3 regions of the Pseudogracilibacillus sp. ICA-222130 genome follow, and region 2 is predicted to be linked to each of the others. Evidence: riboswitches for the same ligand, from Rfam matches in the RefSeq annotation. Region 2 holds a riboswitch; each other region holds the start of a gene.
What was found. A riboswitch is a leader RNA that binds a small molecule or an ion and turns the genes downstream of it on or off. The one in region 2 is predicted to bind thiamine pyrophosphate.

Region 1 (4,288 bases), on a different contig from region 2:
GGTTTGACACAAGCACTAAATATAATGGGCCAAAGCCAAACATAATTATCGGATTACGGTATAATCGATATTTCAGTCTTTCCCATTTTGTCGCCTCATCATATTCTTCTATCGTCATTACCCAAATATCTCCAATACCACGTTCATCTAAATTGGAACTAGAAGCATGGTGAATGGCGTGTTCTCGTTTCCATTTTTCATACGGAAAACTTGTTAACACACCTGTAATCGTTCCTAACACATTATTTTTTCGTTTATCATGGTAAAAAGATCCATGTGTACAATCGTGAAAAATAATGAATGTACGAACGATTAGTCCTGCTGCTACCACGGATAAACCTATCGCAACATACATATTAATCGGTACCATTATATATGCGATAATCCAAGTAGCAATTAACGGTACGATCGTATTAAAAATTTGGATCGTACTTTTTTTATGATCCGCAAATGTATACGGTTTTACTTGTTGATGTAATTTTCTCGTTTTCTCTTTTGACATTTTTCTCCCCCTCATAGGCATCCTATTTTAGTATAAGAGAGTGAAAATCTTTTTATTAGACATAAATGTCATCATTTCTATATGACAAATGTCATATCAAATAAAGGATAAACGTATAAATCATTCATTTCACGCACTTTTCATACATTTTTTCATAAAATAAACTGACTAAATAATTCCCTTCTACATGCATCTCACCGACAGCAAGGAGGGGGACCATTTGAACGACTCGAAAAACTTTCACCAACAAAGCGTACTAACAAAACGTGAAAGAGAAGTATTTACGATACTTTTACAAGACAAAACAACAAAGGAAATCGCGGAAGAACTATTTATATCCGAAAAAACTGTTCGAAATCACATTTCAAACGTTATCCAAAAGTTGGGTGTAAAAGGTCGTGCACAGGCAGTGATAGAGCTTGTTAGAATGGGGGAATTATCATTATAACGAAAACCGACTTTCACGATCGAAAGTCGGTTTTTCTATTATTCTTCCAGTTGAAAATGTTCACGTAAGGTTGTCCCTTCATAAGCAATTCTATATAATCCACGCTTCTGTAATTCGGGAATAATACATTCTACGAAATCTTCTAAACTATGTGGAAAAGATGGTGGCATGAGATTAAATCCATCAGCAATTCCTTCTTTGAACCATATTTCCATTTCATCGACAATTTCCTCAGGTGTTCCAATTAAAGTCAAATGACCTCCACCAGCATTTAAATAGCTTAATAATTCTCTTACGGTCGGATCTTTATCACGAATAATTTCTAAAATCGTTTTATAACGTCCTACTGGTCCAGTAAATTCCTCAACTGGTGGAAGAGCTGGCACCTTTTTATCTAAATCCCATTTAGAACAATCTTGCCCAATGAAAATACTTAATTGATGTAAAATGGTGTCTGTATCCAACAGCTTATCTAATTTCGCTTTTTTCTCAAGTGCTTCTTCACGAGTTTTACCAACATACGTTACTAACCCCGGAAAAATTTTAATATGTCTATTTTTCTCGCCACGTTCGCAAACAGCTTGATCTATCTTTTCTCTAAATTCCTTTGCCTGTCTTCGGTTCCAGGAAACAGAATAAACTGCATCAGCATACTGAGCTGCTAATGTAATTCCCGGATTCGATGCACCTGCTTGCATCAATACCGGACGGCCTTGTGGACTTTTTGGAGTCGTAAGTGGACCACGCACTTGAAAATATTTTCCTACATGATCTATTGGTTTTATTTTATTTGGACACATTAATTGTTTCGTCTTTTTATCATGAATAAAATCTGCTTCATCCCATGAATCGAACAATTTTGTTACAACATCTGCAAATTCTGTCGCTTTTTCATAACGTTTCGCATGGATTGGAAGTTTTTCCATACTATGATTTTGTGCCTCTACATCTGTCATCGATGTAACGAGGTTCCAACCAACACGTCCACCAGTCACATGATCCAAACTTAAGATTTGTCTTGCAGCAGTAAATGGATTGGAAAATGTACTCGAAATAGTAGCTACTAAGCCAACATTGTTTGTTACTTGCGATATCGCTGTTAAATTAACAATCGGATCAAACCAAAACGCAGGCATCACATTCGCACTAATACCTTGAAACGATTGATTATCTGCGAAAAACACAGCATCAAACAATCCCTTTTCTGCAATTTGCGCTAATTCTTGATAATATGTAATATCTCCAATACGTTCAACACTTGAATCTGGACTTAACCATGCAGCTTGATGGTGACCACAACCTATCACTAATACGCCAATATGCATCTGTTTATGTTTCGTCATGTTTCATTCTCCTTTTTATCTATTAAAAAAACGCAACCTTCCTAATAACCATAGGAAAATTGCGTACATATACAAAATAATATGTAAAGAAACAGAATTCGTTCCATGTACATACATTGATACACTTTCCTACGCTAGTATGAACTAGTTCAGGTTCAAAGGGTTCGAGGATAACCTCATCTCAGTTTTGTAAAAAACACCCCTAGTGACTCTATTCAATTCATAAATTTTTCACTTCGTTTTTACTGTAATCCCTTGTTCATTAAAAACTTTTTGTACTGCTTTTAATCCATTTAATACTTTTGGAAATCCAGCATATGGTAATATATGAATAATTGCACCAACGATTTCTTCTGGAGTTAACCCAACTTTAATTCCTGTTTTTACATGCATTTCAATTTGTGGGATCCCTTGAGCAACTAATGATGCCATTGTCACTAACACTTTTTGTTTTGGGTCAATGCCTTCTCTACCATAAATATCTCCAAAGGCAAATTCCACCACAAAATCTTCTAAATCTGGTGCCAAATCTTTAAAACCTGCTCCAATATCCATATGTCCTTCTGGATGATGCTGATCTACTAAATTAAACTCCTTTAATACATCCATTCCTTTTTCATACCGTTCGCTTGCCATGTATATGCCTCCATTAATGTTGAAATTTTCAAAATACTCCTATTTCCATGCTAATACATTTCTAACGTTTGAACAAGTAAATGAATGTTACACCTTTGAAAATTGCTTCCCATCATATTTTCTTGTTTCAATTATTGTTATTTTTCCATTGCAACATTTTGTACGATATTTTTTGGGCGTTTTACTTAATTGTTTACGGTTAGTTTCATACGTGCGTGCACATGTTTCACAACGAAAAAGATAAAACAAACCAATTTTCATCGTATTGGTACTTGGGGCATTATGTTGTCGTAACGTTTGCTCAAATATTGGAGCGCCATCTCGCATCACTTTCCCTTGCATATGTAATGCATAATGAATACATTCATGTTTAATAATGCCTTTTATCACATCTTCCGTACCATAATCTAATGTTTTTCCTGCAATTTCGATTCGTACTGGAAGATGTTTATTCGTCATGACATACCTACCATAGGAAGAACGAAGAAGATTATTCCGAACGATTGGAATGGTTAAGTCGATATGAAAATTGGTACGTAAGAATTGGGTAGCAAATTCGGTTAATTCTTCCTCTTTCACTGTATACACCTCAATAAATAGCATACCATATAATAAAAAAAACTGACATATATCGTCAGTTTTGTAGCATGAAAATTTTATCCCTTTTTTCTTCATTAATTGCGACTGGTTTTCCTGTATGCTTATTAATATTTACGATAGAACCACGACCAGTTAAACAAACCTCTCCATTTTCTTGCACACCCATGTAGTGAATATCTAATGAGCTGCTTCCAAGTCGATTTGCTTTCACGTATAGTTGAATCGTTTCTCCAAAAAATACTTGTTTTAAATAATCACATTGCAAATCTGCTACGACAGGAACGTCTTCCGCTTTATCAAAATCTTGAAACAAGCCAACTGCTTTAAAGTATTCAATACGTGCTTCTTCAAAATATATAAATGGAGAAACATTATTCATATGACCAAACATATCCGTTTCAGAAAATCGAATTTTAATTGGTACGTGAAACTTAAATTCTTCTTTCCAAGTATCAAAATTATCTATATATGTTGCTTTTGTCATATAAATCGCTCCTTAAAATGATAGTTTCTTTAACATATTTTCTAATTTTAATGCAAGTCCAATATCTCCTTTTACTTTTAATCTTCCCATCATAAATGTAGCGGTTGCATTTAAATCTCCTTGCAATAATTTTTTAAAATTCTTTTCACTCATCGCAAGTGTACACTGGGCATCATTGATTTTCCCTTCTGTAATGGTCGCAATGCCCTCTGTCAATTCAAGGCTATAGACTACTTCCTCACTTGCTTTAATCTCGAATACAAAACTTCCATTCA
Region 2 (4,288 bases):
CATTACAAGGTGTCTCGAATTTTCCAGCGCGTATTAAATGTGCGACATTAGCATGGAAAGCGATGGAACGAGTACACAAAAAGTAAAAACTTTAAGGAGGTTTTTTACGTGGCTAAAAATGTACCTGAAATTGGTGAATATAAATACGGTTTCCAAGATAAAGACATTTCGGTGTTCCGTACGGAGAGAGGGTTAACGAAAGCTGTCGTGGAAGAAATTTCACGTATGAAGAACGAACCTGAATGGATGTTAGAAGAACGTCTAAAAGCTTTAGACATTTTCTACTCCAAGCCGATGCCTCAATGGGGTGGAGATTTATCTGAGTTAGATTTTGATGAAATTGTTTATTACGTGAAACCAACAGAACAACAAGGAAGAACTTGGGATGAAGTACCTGATGAAATTAAGCGTACGTTTGATGCATTAGGTATTCCTGAGGCAGAACAAAAATATTTAGCAGGGGTTTCTGCTCAGTACGAATCAGAAGTAGTATACCAAAGCTTAGAAGAGGACTTAGAGAAATTAGGAGTAATCTTCTCTGATACGGATTCGGCTTTACAAGAGCATGAAGAATATTTTAAAGAGTATTTCGGAAAAGTTGTACCAGCTTCAGACAATAAATTTGCTGCATTAAATACAGCAGTTTGGTCTGGTGGGTCTTTCATCTACGTACCAAAAGGAGTAGAAGCAAAAGTACCTTTACAAGCATATTTCCGTATTAACTCTGAAAATATGGGACAATTTGAAAGAACACTGATTATCGTGGATGAAGGGGCATCTGTACACTATGTGGAAGGATGTACAGCTCCAACCTATACGACAAACTCATTACACAGTGCGGTAGTAGAAATTTTCGTTCAAAAAGATGCTTCATGCCGTTATACAACTATCCAAAACTGGGCAAACAACGTGTACAACTTAGTTACAAAACGTGCATCGGTGGAAGCGAACGGTTCTATGGAGTGGATTGACGGTAATATGGGATCGAAATTAACGATGAAATACCCATCTGTTTTATTACGTGGGGAAGGTGCACGTGGTGTGACCATTTCCATCGCTATAGCTGGAAAAGGGCAACACCAAGATGCTGGTGCGAAAATGTTCCACTTAGCACCGAATACTTCCTCTTCCATCGTTTCGAAATCTATTTCAAAAGACGGCGGAAAAGTATCGTACCGCGGTATCGTTCACTTCGGACGTAAAGCAGAAGGAGCTCGCTCGAATATCGAGTGTGATACGTTAATTTTAGATAATATTTCCACGTCAGATACGATTCCGTACAACGAAATCTTAAATGACAATATTTCTCTTGAACACGAAGCGAAAGTATCAAAAGTTTCAGAAGAACAGTTATTCTACTTAATGAGTAGAGGACTAGAAGAACAAGAAGCAACAGATATGATCGTAATGGGTTTCATCGAGCCATTCACAAGAGAATTACCAATGGAATATGCAGTAGAAATGAACCGTCTAATCAAATTCGAGATGGAAGGTTCGATTGGTTAATCGCATAAAAATACCTATCACAATGATGATTGTGATAGGTTTTTTTTGTTCGATCAGTTTGGATGAATTGTAAAAAGTGACATCTTGAATGTGCATGTATAGAAAAAATTGCAACAAAGCTAAAGGAATATCATCATGCATGTTTTAGTGTGAAAGGATGGAGGAATGTAAATGAAAAAACATAAAATATATACGATGAGTTTTGCGAGTGTGTACCCACATTATATAACGAAGGCGGAGAGGAAAGGGCGGACGAAGGAAGAAGTAGATGAAATCATTCGTTGGTTGACAGGTTACAGTCAGGAACAACTCGAAACAGAACTTGATAAACAAACAGATTTTGAAACGTTTTTTGCACATGCACCAGCAATGAATGAGGCGAGAACACGTATTAAAGGAGTCATTTGTGGGGTACGCGTGGAAGAGAGCGAAGAACCATTGATGCAGGAAATTCGTTATTTAGATAAATTGATCGATGAATTGGCTAAAGGAAAAACAATGGAGAAAATTTTGCGAAAAAATTAATCGAAAAAAAGATTCCTTAATGTTTAAGCAAATCATCGAGGTCACTTTTGATTATTTACATCATGATGCTCGAATTTTCAGACATTGGAATAAAAATGGAGCTTGACAGTTCGCATGCAATCTCGTACAATCGTAGTTAGAAAATTTCATACATGTTAAAAGCACTAGGGGAGCTATGTTGAATGGCTGAGAAAGGTAAACCTTGACCCTTGGCACCCGATCTAGATAATACTAGCGTGGGGAAGTGTGGCCGGGCATATACTGTATATATGTTATTTTTGTATATTTATATATTCGACTGCATTTCCTTATCGGGATTGCAGTTTTTTTATTGGTGAAAAAAGGAAAGGAGCGATCAACAAACAACAAAGCACGACAATCATAACAAAGGAGTGTATGGACGTATGACAAAAAATTGGAAGTTGAAAGAAATTGTAATGTTATCGATTATTTCGGTTGTTGCTGGGGTACTATATATGTTTTTCGTGTTGTTTGCATCTACTTTACGAAATGTATTAACCCCGATTGGACTTGCGCCATTTAGTTTTGAGTTTGTGTTTGGATTATGGTTTATCGGATCTGTCGTTGCGATGTATATCATTCGGAAGCCTGGGGCAGCCCTTTTTACAGGAATTATTTCAGCTGGGGTTGAAATTTTAGCAGGTGGTCCTGGTGGGGCAAAGGTTTTAATCATTGGGCTTATCCAAGGGGCAGGGATTGAGACGGCATTTCTATTAACGAAATATAACAATTATCGTCTTGGCATACTAATTTTGTCCGGAATGATCGCAGCCATATATAGTTTTGTGTATCAATTATTCGCTTCTGGAAATCTGGATCTTGCTCCCTCTGTACTAATTGGGATGCTTTCGATTCGTTTAATAAGTGGAGCATTGCTAAGTGGTGTACTCGGAAAATGGATAGCAGATAAGTTGGCATGTACAGGTGTATTAGATGGTTATGCATTAGGAAAGGAGGTTAGAAAAAAACGTGAACAAGATGCTGCATAAACGAGTGAACGGTGATGAACATGCAAACGGAAGCAACTGGAGGGAAACAAAGCGTCCATTAGTCACCATTGAAAATTTTTCATTTGCTTATGAATCATTGGAGGAGGCCGTTTTACGGGAGCTGGATGTCACATTGTATGAAAATGAAGTGACATTGCTCATGGGGCCAAGCGGTTCTGGTAAAAGTACATTATCGCTCTGTTTAAATGGACTATACCCGGAAGCGGTGGAAGGAGAAACAGCTGGTTCCATAAGGTTTCGCGGAGAACATTTGCAAGATTCTCCAGCTGGCACATGGAGCAAACAGATCGGTGTCGTCTTTCAAGATCCTGAAGCACAATTTTGCATGATTCATGTTGCCGATGAGTTAGCTTTTACATTGGAAAATATGGCGATAAAAGAGCAAGAAATGGACGAAAAAATCGATGAAGTGCTTTTATTAGTCGGCATGGAAAAATATAAACATCGGAAACTTCACGAATTATCAGGAGGAGAAAAACAGAAAATTGCTTTAGCTGCCGTTCTTTTATTGGAACCGACATTGCTTATTTTAGATGAAGCGACGGTTAATTTGGATCCACATGCAACCGAATCATTTATCAACCTTATCCAACACATTCAAGAAGAACGACAAATGAGCGTATTCATTATCGACCATCAAGCAGATGCATGGTTGAATATGACAGACCGTGTATTATTATTAGGGAAAAATGGTCGCTTGCTACAAGATGCATCCCCAGAAGAAATGTTTACGACGTATAAAGCACAAGTGAAAGAAGCGGGCATTTTTATACCGAAGAAGTTTTCTAGCCATTCTTTTGGTGCTTGTTTGTATACTCGTTCCTCCACGCAAAATCGAAATGAAGCTAAAGACGCTGAAACCGTCATGCGTCTCGAACATGTTACTTATAAACGAAAAACGCGGACGATTTTAAAACAGATTCATATGGACATTCCGAAAGGTGCTTTTATATCTATTCTTGGCAGAAATGGGGCCGGTAAATCTACCTTGCTTGAGTTGATGGCTGGAATTATCCCCCCGACGAAGGGAAAAGTTTATTTCCAACATCGACCTTTACAAAAATGGAAAGAAACGAAACTGCGACAACAATTAGGTTTCGTTTTTCAAAATCCAGAACATCAATTTATTACGGATACGGTTTATGATGAACTTGTCTTTTCCATGCGGTTAAATGAGGAACCACGAGAAAAAATGGAGGCTACCGCCACGTATTTACTCGAACATT
Region 3 (4,288 bases), on a different contig from region 2:
TGTTGAACGTAACCCTAAGTCTTTCCCAATTTCAATAACTTTTGCTGTATTATCAACTTTTTCTATCATAGACATCGTATCGATAAAAGGATAACTTATCCCTATCGTTACATTCTCTAATAATGTTTGAGGTTGTTGCTTTTTCCATTGTCGTTTCAGTTCAATAGACGTCGGCTCATGATGATTTAACCAAACGAGTACAAACACATTTTCGTTTCTTTCTATCACAATATAATCTTTCACTTCGGTTAAATGTTTCATCATATTTTCTATATGGGAAAGCAAAATTAACGATTTTCGCAAAAAGGTATGATATCCAAGCGTTTCTGTTATATTTAATCGGTCTAAATGGATGACCATTTTTAGATCCTTTTCTTCCTCTAGATTGTTCCATCTTTCTATAAATTCCCCTTTTTGCATTTGTAAACTAACCATTTCAGCCATCATTGTAATATGAATTTTATCTACTAATCGGAAAATCTCGGTGTCCATTAACAATTCTTTTTGTTTATTTCTTTCATATACAATATGGAGAAGTCCATATTTCTTCCCTTTCGCAAAAAGAGTGACAACCATTCTTTTTAATGCCTCTGAATATATACAAGCATGTTTTTCGTACGTTTCAAATTCGGTATTAAATTTTTGGACATACATCTCTGTCTGTTCATAGGATGGGAGAGAAAATAGGGTGAAATCATTTCTCCATTTATCACTTTTTAATTTATGCGCACAATATAACAACTCACCGTTCATGTTTTCTATATACATAATTAACCCAAATGATTTATAAATATCTTGTAAGATCGTCGTGACGTTTTCATAAGATTTCCCTTCAATTTCTTCGATCAATCGATCATCTGTTGATTGTTGTAATTTTGCATATAGTGGCGTCAAAATGTCGATATAAGGGACATCTTTTGGTAATGTAATAATAGGAAAATGATGTTCCTCCGCCAATTGAACAATGGATGGAGGAATTTCATCAATAAACCTACCTAGCTTTATAATGAGTCCACTTGCCTTCAATTCAATGAATGATTTCACTATATTTATTTGGGCTTGTTCATCATCTTTAATCGCATAAAAACTAGTTAAAATCAGTGTCCCTGTTACATCCCACTTATCTACATGTGGAATTTCCATCACTTCAATATATTTCACCTTTTTATTTAAACCTTTCTTCCCGTACTTTACCTCAGCTTCAAACTTTTTTATAATTTGCATCACTTCATGAACCATCATTTTCGTACACACCCTTGATATGTTTGTCGTCGGTATCATCATTTTGCTATCTATACTATAATTATATAAGTATTTTTCCTAAGATGAATACTAAATGGTATTGGGAAGAGACTTTTTAATTTGACCATCCCGTCTTGATAGTGAATATATTTGAAAAATTATTTGTTTTCCATAACTGCTTTTGCATGTCCACTTTGTTGCAAACGAACGACGATAAACCAACCAATCAAAGCACCTGAAACACTGCTTACTAAAAATGACGGCAAGAAGAAAAATATTCCAAACGATGTCCCCATAAATAATGTTGCTAAAGGAATCGATGCAAATGATCCTAAAATACCTGTCCCGATGACTTCACCGATCACTGCCGCACCATGTCGGTTCCATTTTTTGTATAAATAACCTGCAAAAAATGCCCCAATCATCCCACCAGGAAAAGCTAAAATCGACCCTAATCCTAGCATATTTCGAATCAACCCAATGATAAACGCAATGATCACAGCTGGTCCAGGACCGAGTAAAATCCCTGCAACAACATTCACAGCATGTTGGACAGGATACGCCTTAGCAAAACCTGCTGGGAACCATAAAAACTGTGAACCGATAATACCTATTGCAACAAAAACAGCCATAGTTGTCATAATTCGTGTACGATTCATCTTCTCCTACACCTCCTTTTACAATAAAATAACGTTAAAAAAGGCCACACCCCGACGTCGGAATGTAGCCTTCTATTTTGCAGTATCAGTATAAATGTCTTGATGGCCAACACTTCCCCACGCTAGTATTACCTAGATCGGGTCCAAAGGGTCAGAACAAACCCGTTCCTCTCAGCCATCCAATAGCTCCCCTAGTGAAATATGGACTTTTCCATTTCATACTACCATACTATTCAATATTGTAAAGGGCTTCTTATTCTTTCCCTGCCTCTAATTGTTCCACTGCTTTTTCTGGAATAGCTGCTTTTTCTATTTCTTCATATGTGATCACTTCCTCTTTTTTATAGAAAATTTTCAAATAAGCATTTTCTTTTAATAAGTGATTCGCTGTAAAAGATAATAATAAATTATCTCCATTTTCATCGTAACCTTCTAAATTATATTCATAACGCACATTCCCTTGTTCCTCGTAACTATCGCCTTCACCTTGAACTTGGACATAATACGCATCTGCACCGATAGTTTGAATAACGGGTGTACAAGCTGATAACCATCCAACGACCAATATCATCATGCCTATCGTTAATAAACGTTTCATTTTTCTCATCCTTTTCGTCCCACTTTATTCTACATATTTAGTATAAGATGAAACTCCGTATTGTAACATCGATTTTCCTTACGAATGAACATTGCAGGCTTACAATATTGTAAGGTTGGATGGAAATGTTCGCATACGGACATTACTTCATGCACGAGATATAGGAACATTGAACATAATTTCATTTAACTTCCTAAACGGTCTTCTTGTACGCTACTAGAAGGTGTGATCATTGTCGACTTATGTAAAACTCTATACAGTCTAGGTGCAAACAAAGCAGCAGCGACAATCGTTAATAAATCAACCGGCAAGTATACTAGCATTATTAGCCACGTTCCAATATAAGTAACACTTTCCTGTGCATCCATAAAAAAGGATAAAGCGAGATACATATAATTTGTTCCGATCATATAATTAAACAAAAGACCAACCAGAGAAGCCAATATGAACGTAATTAAAGTAGGTTGTTCCCTCGTTTCAATGACTTTCCCCGTAACATATGCAGTGAAAATAAAAGAAATAATAAACCCAAATGTCGGACTTAATACCGCGCCTAATCCGCCTTTAAATCCAGCAAAAACAGGAACGCCGATTAATCCAACGAAAAGGTATACCACCATCGCAAGCGCTCCACGACGACTGCCAAGTAAAGCACCTGCTAAAAAACAAAAAAATGTTTGCAATGTAATAGGAACACCACCTATTTGTAAAAATGGTGCCCAAGCAGTAATATTTGCCCCGATACTCATTAAGGCGACAAACATTCCGATTAAAGTAATATCAATGACACGAATTTGTTTATTCCTTTTCAATGATATCCTCCTTTTACTATAAAAATTAACATTAGTTTCCCTATTATTTAATGAAAAGATTAAAAGGGATTCGTTCTTCCATCTTTTCTACAATATACGTAAGATTAGATGTTGTAAATTCCGGTAATACTGCCAGCACAGGCATATTTGTCATCTCTTCAATTAATGCTGGATTCGTTTGTTCTGCTATCCCCTGTTCTTCTGCCCCGTTTAAGATAATACCTGCAATATCCAGCCCCATACTTTGGGCTACTTTTACCGTTAACCAAACATGATTTACCGTTCCAAGCCCTGTCCGTGCAACAATTAATATGGGAAATCCAATCTTCTTCGCAACATCTGCAACTAAATAGTCTTTCCCTAAAGGGACCCCAAGTCCTCCTGCACCTTCTACAATAAAATATTCATGTGTTTCTTTTATGTTTTCCCATGCTTGCACCACCTGAGCCAAAGATATCTGTTTTCCTGCTCTTTTCGCTGCAACATATGGTGCTAACGGTTCTGCAAATTGAAAAGGAGTAATTTGTTCAAACGTATTACGATCTCCTGACATCGTTTTCAAGATAGCTGTATCGCTTGTAGGATTTTCTCGACTTTCTCCACTCAACATTGGTTTAAATACGCCAACATCTTTTCCATGCTTTTTCAATACAGCTGCCATACCGCCACCGACAAAAGTCTTCCCGACGTCTGTATCTGTTCCTGTAATAAATAAACCTTTCCGTTCCATCCAACTGCTCCTCGCTCTTCTTGTTATTTCGTCGAACCTGCTGTAACTTCTCGTTTCGTTGTGACATTTTGAATCGCTTCTTTTATAATGCGAATCATTTCCCGAATTTCTTCTTCAGAACTAGAAAGAGGCGGCATAAATACGATGTTATCTCCTAAAGGTCTAGTTAACATCCCAAGGCGTCGCATTTCCAATGACACCGCATATCCGACACGTTCTTCCCATGGGAAAGGTTTTTTTGTTTCTT

Region 1: another riboswitch for thiamine pyrophosphate. It lies ahead of WKT09_RS13125 (LLM class flavin-dependent oxidoreductase); the one in region 2 lies ahead of WKT09_RS07945 (ECF transporter S component).
Region 3: another riboswitch for thiamine pyrophosphate. It lies ahead of thiW (energy coupling factor transporter S component ThiW); the one in region 2 lies ahead of WKT09_RS07945 (ECF transporter S component).

Annotation. Positions count from the first base shown of each region.
Region 1 is NZ_JBBKBG010000051.1:200-4,487, reverse strand. It holds gene WKT09_RS13135 (fatty acid desaturase) at 1-502, opposite strand, end outside; gene WKT09_RS13130 (helix-turn-helix domain-containing protein) at 723-950, shown strand; gene WKT09_RS13125 (LLM class flavin-dependent oxidoreductase) at 989-2,293, opposite strand; TPP riboswitch at 2,403-2,507, opposite strand; gene WKT09_RS13120 (carboxymuconolactone decarboxylase family protein) at 2,525-2,929, opposite strand; gene WKT09_RS13115 (SprT-like domain-containing protein) at 3,017-3,508, opposite strand; gene WKT09_RS13110 (acyl-CoA thioesterase) at 3,564-4,013, opposite strand; gene WKT09_RS13105 (SCP2 sterol-binding domain-containing protein) at 4,026-4,288, opposite strand, start outside.
Region 2 is NZ_JBBKBG010000016.1:4,227-8,514, forward strand. It holds gene sufU (Fe-S cluster assembly sulfur transfer protein SufU) at 1-86, shown strand, start outside; gene sufB (Fe-S cluster assembly protein SufB) at 109-1,506, shown strand; gene WKT09_RS07940 (DUF2200 domain-containing protein) at 1,678-2,031, shown strand; TPP riboswitch at 2,188-2,291, shown strand; gene WKT09_RS07945 (ECF transporter S component) at 2,436-3,041, shown strand; gene WKT09_RS07950 (ABC transporter ATP-binding protein) at 3,031-4,288, shown strand, end outside.
Region 3 is NZ_JBBKBG010000039.1:13,065-17,352, forward strand. It holds gene WKT09_RS12235 (PucR family transcriptional regulator) at 1-1,242, opposite strand, end outside; gene thiW (energy coupling factor transporter S component ThiW) at 1,401-1,901, opposite strand; TPP riboswitch at 1,999-2,104, opposite strand; gene WKT09_RS12245 (YxeA family protein) at 2,155-2,508, opposite strand; gene WKT09_RS12250 (biotin transporter BioY) at 2,685-3,311, opposite strand; gene bioD (dethiobiotin synthase) at 3,355-4,041, opposite strand; gene bioA (adenosylmethionine--8-amino-7-oxononanoate transaminase) at 4,065-4,288, opposite strand, start outside.